DNA from 2 places in the Sporosarcina sp. FSL K6-3508 genome. Region 1 is predicted to be linked to the other one. Evidence: predicted binding sites of a transcription regulator. Region 1 holds the regulator's gene; the other holds the start of a gene.
The links. The regulator NrdR, encoded in region 1, represses ribonucleotide reductase genes. The targets are predictions, from matches to a motif close to AACACNATATATNGTGTT.
Positions count from the first base shown of each region.

Region 1 (5,293 bases):
GCTCGTGGTTCCACCCTTCTTCCTTCTGTTCGCATTTGCGAATAGATGAAGCTTTCGATCGGCTAACGGGCCGTTACCGTCATCAGCTACTATATTCACTGATGCTGCTTGGAGGTGGTAAATTATTTTTCCTGCCTGCAAGGGTTTCAGCCATGCCCCTGCTCTCTGAAAGGTGAAAAAGTAACTGTTGTCCTCTTCGATGCATTTTGACAAATTATTTATATTGAACTGAGTAATAGTATAAAAAAGTCTGAGCGGAATTGCAAGTTTATTTTCTTATTTCCTTAATTTCATAACCAAAATCCGATGAAATGGCATAAGTAAAGTTTAGCGGCGACACGAGATTTATGCTGCAGACGGGACGCTTTAAGCCTTAATAAAAAACATTATATAACATCAATCCCGCCAGTTTTTACCGCCCAGTTTGAGCGGAGTGCTGACCATGCGAATTCTTTCCATGAGCCGGCCTGCTTTCATCGGTTCCTTTTCACCGCGCTGAGATGTGGTCAAATGATGTTCGAGCACATCGTAATCGAAATTGGATGTGAAGAAGACAGGCAATTTTTCGGCCATTCGATATTGCAAGATGGTACCGAGCACTTCATCTCTGGTCCAGCTTGACATCGTTTCAGCACCGATATCATCCAACATTAATATCGGAGCTTTTTTGACGAATTCCACTTTTTCATCCAATGTCTGGTTTTGGATAGATTGCTTCATTTCACGTAAAAACTCTGGGACGTATACAACAACTGTTTGAATTTTACGTGTTGCCAGTTCATTCGCCAAAGCGCCTAATATGAAGGACTTCCCAACTCCATAATCTCCATACAAATACAAACCGCGTTCAGGAATCTCACCTGTGGAGTCAATGGTGTTCAAAAAATTCTTCGCAGCCCGCATGATTTGGACACGGCTGTCTTCAGTTTTAAAATCGACATTTGACAGTCGAGCTTCCATCACATCTTTTGGCATATACATGCTATTGACCATTTTCGATACATTTCGACGTTCATCGTCAAGTTGCTTGGTCGGACAGACGACGTAGTCCAGGTCGATGAGACGCTGTGCGATTACCAGTTTGGGTTCGAATCCTTTCATGACATTGACGCAGCCTTCTAGGTTTGGACAGCGTTCACAAGCATGCGAGGCGGTTGAGAACTCATACAGTTTCCCTAAACTGCGATTCACTACTTCTGTATTGATTTCGTCTGAATGTTCACTGATGAATTGCTGGACAGCAATGTCTTCTAGCACTTCTTGCCGAAGTTCCTCGTATTTTGCAGCCAATGAAGGAGCATTGACCACCCGCTTCATAGCATCTCCGATTCGTTCCAATTATTTCACCTCTGTTTCTTGAATCCCCAGTTCCTTCATTAATTTCCGTCGTTCTTCCTCTACGTTAAAATCAGAAGGCGTTTCTGCTTTTTTCGATTTATTGGTACGTTTGGCAAACCATTCAGGCACTTTCTCTTCTCGAATTGGTTTTCGTGTACCTGTATTCGGCTGTTTTCCTTCTTTTAGCCACTTCATATATTTATCATGTTCTTTTCGTGCAAGCTCAAGCGCTGTCTTGACATCCTCTACTTTTTTACTTGCCCAATGAGAGGCAATGCGTTCTGCAAAGCCTTTCGTAATTTTCATATCGTTACGCAACATGATGTATTGGAACAACGCATTTACAACACCAATTGGAAACTCGTGAGTCAGAATAAGTTCTTCTGCTAAATTAATATCGACTGATAATGGTTCTTTGTCAGTAATCTGCCTTAGCATATCAATTGTAGAAATATTTTCTAAATAATAAACCAACTCTTCTTCCCGACTCAAGTCTTCTGGCATTGGCTCATCATTTACCGGTAAAGCGAATGCTTTCTTTAAACGAGGCGGCACTTTCGAGCGGTTCATCTTATAAAATTCAGCGGCGGCTTTTCGCGCCCGCTCCTCTGTAACTTGATGGTTTTCGTCCATTGCAATCATCACAACTTTTTGCATATCCAAAGGCGTCAATGTATATAAAAAAGAAAGTTTTGCTATCATTTCCTGGGAAATACTGCGAAGTGAAGACTTCGGAATCATTTGTTCAGACAGTCCGCTATAAAATAACTCGAAGTTGAAATCTGACATATAAAAAGGGATTCCAGGGGCAACTGTTTTCCCTTGAAACTCCAAGCCATATGTTAACTCCATAGCCTGATCCCCTCTTGCAGGCTGAAATACGTCTAAAAAAGTACGGGAAATGTCTTGATACATTTCTTCATTGATTGATTCTTGAAGAAACCGGCTGCGTAGTTGGCGATATGGCTGTTCACCTATTTTACTGAATAAAAAAGTGGATAATAACGGATCGTGAAAGAAAGAAGGCGCGTCTAGCGGCGGCAGTAACTCGTATAGAAAAGAGCGGTTCTCCATCTCATCTGTTTTTTTATAAGTCCGAAGCAATCCAATCGCCTCTAATGAAATTCTCGCTTCAAAAATTCTTTGAAGTGGGAATGATAAGATATTCATTAAATAGTAATGAGTATGCTCTTGGGCCTCCATATTTTCAGCATCCGTCCAAAGTGTCAAAAACAAACTGACAGCCTCTGAACCGATGAGTGGCTGATAAAACAAAGTGATCATCTGCCGGTCATAAACGGAAAAAGGATGCGCTAGTTTTACTTGGAAGGAATCGACAGGCTGTAGTTCTGTATAAAGCATTATGACAATCTCCTCCTCCTCTGGTTAAACGATTTACTCTTGTTGGTCTTTCCTGCTTTGTAAATGCTGTAATTCATCTATGAACACGGTGATATCTTTGTATTGCCGATAAACAGAAGCGAAGCGGACGTATGCAACTTCGTCTACGTCAATCAACCGTTCCATCACCATTTCACCTACTTGATCGGAGTCTATTTCTACGATCCCTGCACTTCGCAGCTCTTTTTCAATCGAGATAACAATACCTTTCAATTTTTCTATAGGGACGGCTCGCTTTTCACAGGCACGAATTAAACCTCTAAGCAATTTTTCACTGCTGAACTCCTCGCGCGTTGCGTCTTTTTTGACGACAATGAGCGGGGTATGTTCTACTTTTTCAAAAGTCGTGAAACGATAACTACATTTTTCGCATTCACGTCTTCTACGAATTGAGCGATTTTCTTCTGCCGGACGCGAATCGATAACGCGTGTTCCATTGTAATGGCAAGCTGGACATAACATAGTCGGTTCCTCCGCATTTTTAATTGGTACCTTTCATTATAACAGAAACTGCCGGTACAACAACAGAAGGGTAATGAAAAACACTTCACCGATTATGGTGAAGTGTTCGCTCTGCCATTATAAAATTACTTTATTGTTCAAAGCAGCTGCTACTTTTTTAGTTAATTGGACTACGCGTGCTGAATAGCCCCACTCATTGTCATACCAAGCAAGTACTTTTATCTTACGCCCCCCCATTACCATCGTGGAAAGACCGTCAATCGTTGCAGATTCTGTTGTCGTGTTGAAGTCGATAGAAACAAGCGGTTCCGTCGTGAAACGCATGATACCTTTCAATGGCCCATTTGCTGCTTTTAGAAATGCATTATTCACTTCTTCAACAGTCACATCTTTTTCTACGTCTACAACTAAGTCTACAAGTGATACGTTTGGTGTTGGAATACGTAATGCCAAGCCATGAATTTTCCCTTCAAGTTCAGGGAGGACTAAAGATAATGCTTTCGCTGCTCCAGTTGAAGTTGGGATAATTGACTCGCCGCAAGAACGAGCACGACGTAAATCTTTATGTGGATTATCCAAGTTTTTCTGGTCATTCGTGTAAGCATGTACCGTTGTCATTAAGCCATTCACAATACCAAATTCATCGTTCAATACTTTTGCTACTGGCGCCAAACAGTTGGTCGTACAGCTGGCATTCGAAATAACGCTATGTTTTTCAACGTCCAGTTTGTCATCGTTAACACCAAGTACTACTGTGACATCTTCATTTTTACCAGGAGCCGTCAAGATTACTTTCTTTGCTCCAGACCCTAAGTGAAGTGCTGCTTTTTCACGCGAATTAAATACACCTGTTGATTCGATCACGATGTCAACACCGAGTTCTTTCCACGGCAGCTTTGATGGGTCGCGTTCAGAAATGAGTTGTACACGTTTGCCGTCTACAATGATGGCATTTTCTTCAGTTTGAATGTCACCGTCAAACACACCGTGAGTGGAATCATATTTTAATAGGTGAGCAATCGTTTCTGCTGGATATGTCGCGTTTACGGCAACTAAATTAACATCTTCTTCCTTGATGATTTGACGGAATACCATCCGTCCAATACGGCCGAGTCCGTTAATCGCAATTGTAGTAGTCATGAAAGGGATCCTCCTGCATGTATGTTATACTTATTATCTTTTATCGTTAATTAGTATAACACATATTACGATTTAGCCAACACTATTAGATGTTTATTTTAAAAAATAAATTTTCTAAATATACGAAAGAAATACTACTTACAAACACGAACGAACTACGGATATTATGCGGTACCGTCGGGTACTCCTTATAATGGCGTCGCTTGCCAGTCAGCTAGTATTTTTTCTAACTGTTTTTCAGTTTCTTCTATCGTGGCATTATTATGGATGACTGCGTCGGCACCTGATTCTTTGATATCCATGTCGAGCTGGGAGGCAATTCGTGCATCTGCCTCTTGTTCTGACAATTCATTACGTGCGATTAGACGCTGTTTTTGCAGTTCTTTAGTGACAGAGACGACTAGAATCTTTTCTACATAGGAATGCAATTTGCTTTCAAAAAGCAATGGGATGTCCATAATGACAGTTTGATAGCCTTGCTGCAGATATTGTTCCTTCTGGCTTACCATTTCCCCTCTAATTGCCGGGTGCATGAGTTCGTTTAACTGGACGCGTTTATTTTCATCATGAAAAATTAGTGCACCTAGTTCTTCGCGATTGAGTGATCCGTCTTTTTGAATAACATCACTGCCAAATGCATGTTGAATTTCATTCAAAAGAGGACTTCCTGGTTCAACTACTTGGCGGGCGATGACGTCTGCGTCGACAATAGGGTAACCTTTTTCACGCAGCATGTTGGCCACTGTGCTTTTACCGCTGGCGATACTACCTGTCAGTCCAATGATCACTTCTATCACTCCTCATTTTTGACAAGCAGGACAATAGACGGAAGTCCTTCCGGCAATCTGCTTGCTTTTCGTAGGCGTTTCGCACGTACTGCACACTTTCTTTCCGTACATATGCAAACGATTTTGCATTGTTCCCGCATTGCCGTTGACAGAACGATAATCCG
Region 1 covers NZ_CP152016.1:2,113,244-2,118,536, forward strand. Annotated here, with positions in the region: T-box leader at 1-209, opposite strand, end outside; gene dnaI (primosomal protein DnaI) at 397-1,338, opposite strand; gene MKX97_RS10390 (helicase DnaB) at 1,339-2,700, opposite strand; gene nrdR (transcriptional regulator NrdR) at 2,734-3,201, opposite strand; gene MKX97_RS10400 (glyceraldehyde-3-phosphate dehydrogenase) at 3,319-4,341, opposite strand; gene coaE (dephospho-CoA kinase) at 4,530-5,129, opposite strand; gene mutM (bifunctional DNA-formamidopyrimidine glycosylase/DNA-(apurinic or apyrimidinic site) lyase) at 5,142-5,293, opposite strand, start outside.

Region 2 (5,293 bases), 470 kb from region 1:
CTCAACTGTACCTTGTCGGCAGACCGGGCATGTATCGCCTACTTCAGAGCCGATTGTGACGTTAGTTGAACGCAATGCTTGAATCGTATTGACGAGTACGACTTTCGGCTGTTCCGTGACTTCTACTAACTCTTCTGTATCCGGAATATTTTCTTCCGCTTTTAGAGTCAAGACTTGCGAATCACGGCTGCCGTCGACATATACTGTGCCGCCTTTTGCTCCACCTTTATACAATCTTTCATAGACGCTCTCGACTTGCTCAACAGTATAGCCACGCGGCGCGTTGACCGTTTTCGATATCGAGCTGTCGATCCAGCGTTGGATGATGCATTGTACGTCCGCATGCGCTTCAGGTGCAAGCTCCATTGATGAAATAAACCAATTTGGTAAATTTTCCGGATCAGCATCTTGATTGTTTTGCAAATACTCTTCTACGATTTCCGCTTTCACTTCGATGAATTTACCGAGACGTCCGCTTCGGTAATACGTAAAGGAGAAATATGGTTCAAGGCCGGTAGAAACTCCAACCATTGTTCCAGTGGACCCAGTCGGCGCAACTGTCAGTAAATGGGAGTTTCGAATACCATGCTCTAGAATCGCTTCTCGAATATCTTCAGGCATACGTTTCATATAACCTGTCTCAATAAATGCCTGACGCAATGCTTTTGTTTCTTCATCTGTCTTGCCAATCAAGAATGGAAAGCTTCCTTTTTCTTTCGCAAGTTCAATTGATTCGCGGTAAGCAGTAGTCGCAATCGCTTCAAATACTTCATCCACCAATTGATTGCCTTCAGGCGATCCGTATTCTTTTTCGCAATAGATGTGAAGATCTGCGAGTCCCATGACGCCCAGTCCTACTCGGCGTTCGCCAAGGGCTTGTACTTTATTTTCTTCTAAGAAATACGGGGTTGCATCGATGACGTTATCTTGCATGCGCACACCGATTCGAACGGTTTCTTTTAATTTCTCGAAGTTCACTGTCTTCGTTTCTTTATCTGCCATCTCAGCAAGGTTGACAGCTGCCAAATTACAGACAGAATATGGTGCAAGTGGTTGTTCACCACACGGGTTCGTCGCTACAACTTGCTGTCCATACGCTTTCGCATTCGTTTCGTCATTCGCATTATCAATAAAGAAAATTCCCGGTTCCGCAGAATATGTTGCGCAAATATTGATAAGATCCCATAATGCGCGGGCTTTGATCGTACGGTACACGCGGACTTCGTGACCAAGTCTTTCCCATTCGCGCACATCACCGACTTCGTGCCATTGTTCGTTGTAATGCGCCATTTCTTCAGGTGAATAATTTTCAACTGCCGGGAAACGAAGATCGTAATCGCCGTCTTCCTCCACTGCTTTCATGAAATCATCCGTTAATGTAACGGAAATATTCGCACCTGTTAAAAATTCCGGATTATGAACTGTAAATGTTCCGCCATCCTGCAATTTCAGCTCTGCATCGCGAATGATTGCATCGTTGAAGCCGCCTTGGCCAGGAATTTGCTTATAATTCGTGATACCTTGATACATCGCTTCTTCTTGCGGTGTCAATGGTTTGAAATTCAATTTTTCATTCGCGAGTTTCTGAATTAACTCGTCTTCCGTGTTTTCGATCAAATAACGCAAAATTCGCGGATTCTGCATCTTGGAGATGATAAATTCACAAATGTCAGGGTGCCAGTTAGCTAACATAATCATTTGTGCTCCTCGTCTTGATCCACCCTGCTCAACAAGATGTGTCAATTTCGCAATATCGTCCAGCCACGAAACAGAACCAGAAGATCTTCCGTTCACTCCGCGTGCCAGTGTGTTGCGCGGTCGCAATGTCGAACCATTCGTTCCTACACCGCCGCCACGACTCATGATTTCCATCACTTGCTTGCGGTGATCTGAAATTCCTTCACGAGAATCCGGAACGAAAGGCATGACGTAACAATTGAAGAATGTAACATCCGTTTCCGAACCTGCTCCGTACAGAACTCGTCCAGCTGGAACATAATTTAATGATTTCAACTGCTCGTAGAACATCTCATACGATTGCGTTCTTCTGTCCGCTGTTTTCTCTACAGTAGCTAAGCCTGTCGCATTCCGTTTTGCGATTTGTTCGTAATACACTTCAAGAGGTTTCTCTAGCACATCTAACGGCCGCGAGATGATTCCTTTGTGTTGTTCCTCAGGATCGTCAATGGAAGAGCGGTATTCTTCTTCGATCCAAATTTCCGCCTTCCCTTCTGCCTTGTCCAACTTTGTAATATATCCCAATCCGCGTGCAGGGAATTTCGGATCTTCCCTAACTGTCAAGACAACAAAGTCTCCTACCTTCAACGTCTTTTTTTCAGTGTCTTTAAATGAATAGCGATCGATCATCACGAGACGCGACACCCCGCTATGCGTCAGTTTCATATCCTCAGTGATCGGGTGCACTTGATGAAATTGTGAAATGTCCTCATTTAACTGCTTTTTGTCCAGAAATGGCTCGCCTTGTTTCGAAACCGTAACCATATAACATCCTCCTTCGACTTCATAGAACACAACATGTTGTGTTCTTTCTATTCCCTAATCTACTATATCTTGAAACTTTGTCAATCCACAAATTTTTTATTCGAGTTTAAAAAGATTGATACAACAACCTTCCTTTAAAAAAATAAAGCAAAAGAACTAACTTTACTTTTTGTAATTCCAGTCATCATTGGCATATTTTTCATTCTCAATTTGACGCACCAATGCCATTTGTTCTTCCGTTAGTTCGAGTGGCTCCAATGAAATATCCAGTGCCTTTTCAAAGCCTTGTGAAAAGGCCACTTTGCATTCATCGACTGTGATGTCTCGATCTGTCAGCCGATCAATTGCAATTGCCCGGTCTGGCAATGTTCTGCGCACACGTTCCTTCAACTCCGGAGATGAATATTTAAAAATAGACGTCAGCTTGTCTACATCTAGACTCATCAGTATGGCACCGTGTTGGAGAATCACTCCTTTTTGACGTGTCTGCGCACTGCCCGCGACTTTTTTTCCTTCCACCACTAATTCATACCAACTTGGCGCATCGAAGCAAACCCCACTCTTAGGGTTCCTTAATTGGTCCGTCACGTCTTTATCCGGAATGGAGAACTCCGCCTGCAAACCTAAGTTGCGGAAGCCTTGGAGCAGACCGCCTGAGATCACACGATATGCTTCTGTGACGGATTCCGGCATTCCTTTATAGTGCTCACTGACAATCACACTGTAAGTCAATTCATGCTCATGCAGAACGCCTCTGCCACCCGTCGGTCTGCGGACAAAGCCCAACTCCAGTTCTTTTACCTTTTCCATATCGATATCTTTTTCTATACGCTGAAAATAACCGATGGATAATGTTGCGGGAGACCATTCATAAAAACGCAGAACCGGTCCGATTTCCCCGCGGCTATGTAAGTCAAGAAGCGCTTCATCCAGCGCCATATTGAAAGAAGGTGTACACTTACCCGAATCCACATAATGCCAAACTGCTTTTGTCATATTCATTCTCCTTCGTCTATCGTACTGCATTTATGCTATATGAAATCGTGAACGAAAAAAACAATAACGCATTACATTTTATCATTCCGATTGAACTGATGCTAGAAAATCTTTATACTAGAGATATTGATAAAAGGGGGAAGTTTTTTGACGTATTATATTTTAGGAGCCGTTGTGCTCGCGATCATTCTTTATTTCGTTATTACATATGTTCGGGTGGGAAAAGCTCTTACCACTTTAACACAGGAAGAATTCATTCAAGGATACCGAAAAGCACAATTGATTGACATCCGTGAACCAAAAGATTTCGACGCTGGACATATTTTAGGTGCACGAAATATTCCATTCACTCAGTTCACCCAGCGCTATAGAGAAATACGTCCTGATAAGCCGATTTATCTTTACGACCAAAACACTAGCCGTACAGGCCGCGCAGCTTTATTCCTTAAGAAAAAAGGTTGTACGGAAATCTATCAACTACGTGGCGGGTTCAAGCAGTGGACAGGCAAGATCAAAACAAAATAATAATACTAGATCCTCCTTAACCGGGAGGATTTACTATTTCTAAAGGAGAATTACACAATCGATGAAACAGGAATTTTTAATCTCTCTCAGCTCGGACCACTATGAAAAATTGCCTCATTACCAAAATTACAGCGTCATCATCCAGGCCATTATAAATAAACTTAACAAGCACTCCGCTGCGGGTTGGCGGATTGTTCAAGTAGATGAATTCGCTTCGTATACAGAGACGATGCTCCCTGAACTGATTCATCGTAAAAAATTGCCCTATCAATCACTTTGCCACATTTATGAGACACTGCCCACAGAAAAGATTCAGCAAGATGGATCTACAAGTGGTTTTGCCTTGCAAAGCGCTGAAACAATTGACAATCAGTTGATCTTTTTTCCTGACCATCAAATAGCAATAGCTAATATTAGCTACTATGTCGCCACTGGTTCTACATGGTCGGAACATACGGTCTTTGCTCCGTCGGCAGAGCATGTGAAGAACTTTATTGAAGAATTGAATAATCTGCAACGCGAGTCGATGAAGACGAATATCACGTATTTAGTCGACACGGAAGAAGGAATCGAAAAGAAAACTTACGGCTTAGGAGAACAAATTGAACGAAGCGACGTATTATTGGATGAGCATTTAAAAAACGAGCTTTACCGCTCAATCGATGAATTTTTCCATGACGACGGTGCATTTTTCAAAGAATACGGATTGCCGTATAAACGGGGGATTTTGCTCTATGGCTCTCCGGGTAACGGCAAAACGACACTTGTTCGCTCGATTACCGGAACGACCGACGCACCTGTTGTTTATTGGCAAATCACGGAATTCACAGGCAGTCATTCCGTACAGGAAGTGTTTTCTACAGTGGAACGGCTGGCGCCTGCAATTCTCGTTATTGAGGATATTGACTCCATGCCTGAACATATGCGAAGTACTTTTTTGAATATATTAGACGGTGTGCACGTCAGAGACGGCTTATTCATCATTGGCACGACGAACTACCCCGAACGGATTGACCCTGCTTTAATCAATCGGGCAGGACGCTTCGATAGTACGTATGAAATCGTCTCTCCTATTGAAGATGTACGCAAACAATATATCGAAAAACTTGATCGTAAGAAACTATTAAATGACAACGCAACGAATGAAATCGCTAAAAAAACAAAAGGCTTATCGATTTCTCAATTAAATGAATTGTATATGTCGATTGCTCTAACCTACCATTACGAAGGCATTATTATTTACGATGAACGCATCCGGCAACTACAAAAA
Region 2 covers NZ_CP152016.1:1,643,776-1,649,068, reverse strand. Annotated here, with positions in the region: gene MKX97_RS07965 (vitamin B12-dependent ribonucleotide reductase) at 1-2,502, opposite strand, end outside; gene MKX97_RS07960 (biotin/lipoate A/B protein ligase family protein) at 2,665-3,498, opposite strand; gene MKX97_RS07955 (rhodanese-like domain-containing protein) at 3,646-4,023, shown strand; gene MKX97_RS07950 (ATP-binding protein) at 4,085-5,293, shown strand, end outside.
Region 2: MKX97_RS07965 (vitamin B12-dependent ribonucleotide reductase) is a predicted target of NrdR. The motif match lies at 2,528-2,545, and genes of this name have one in related genera.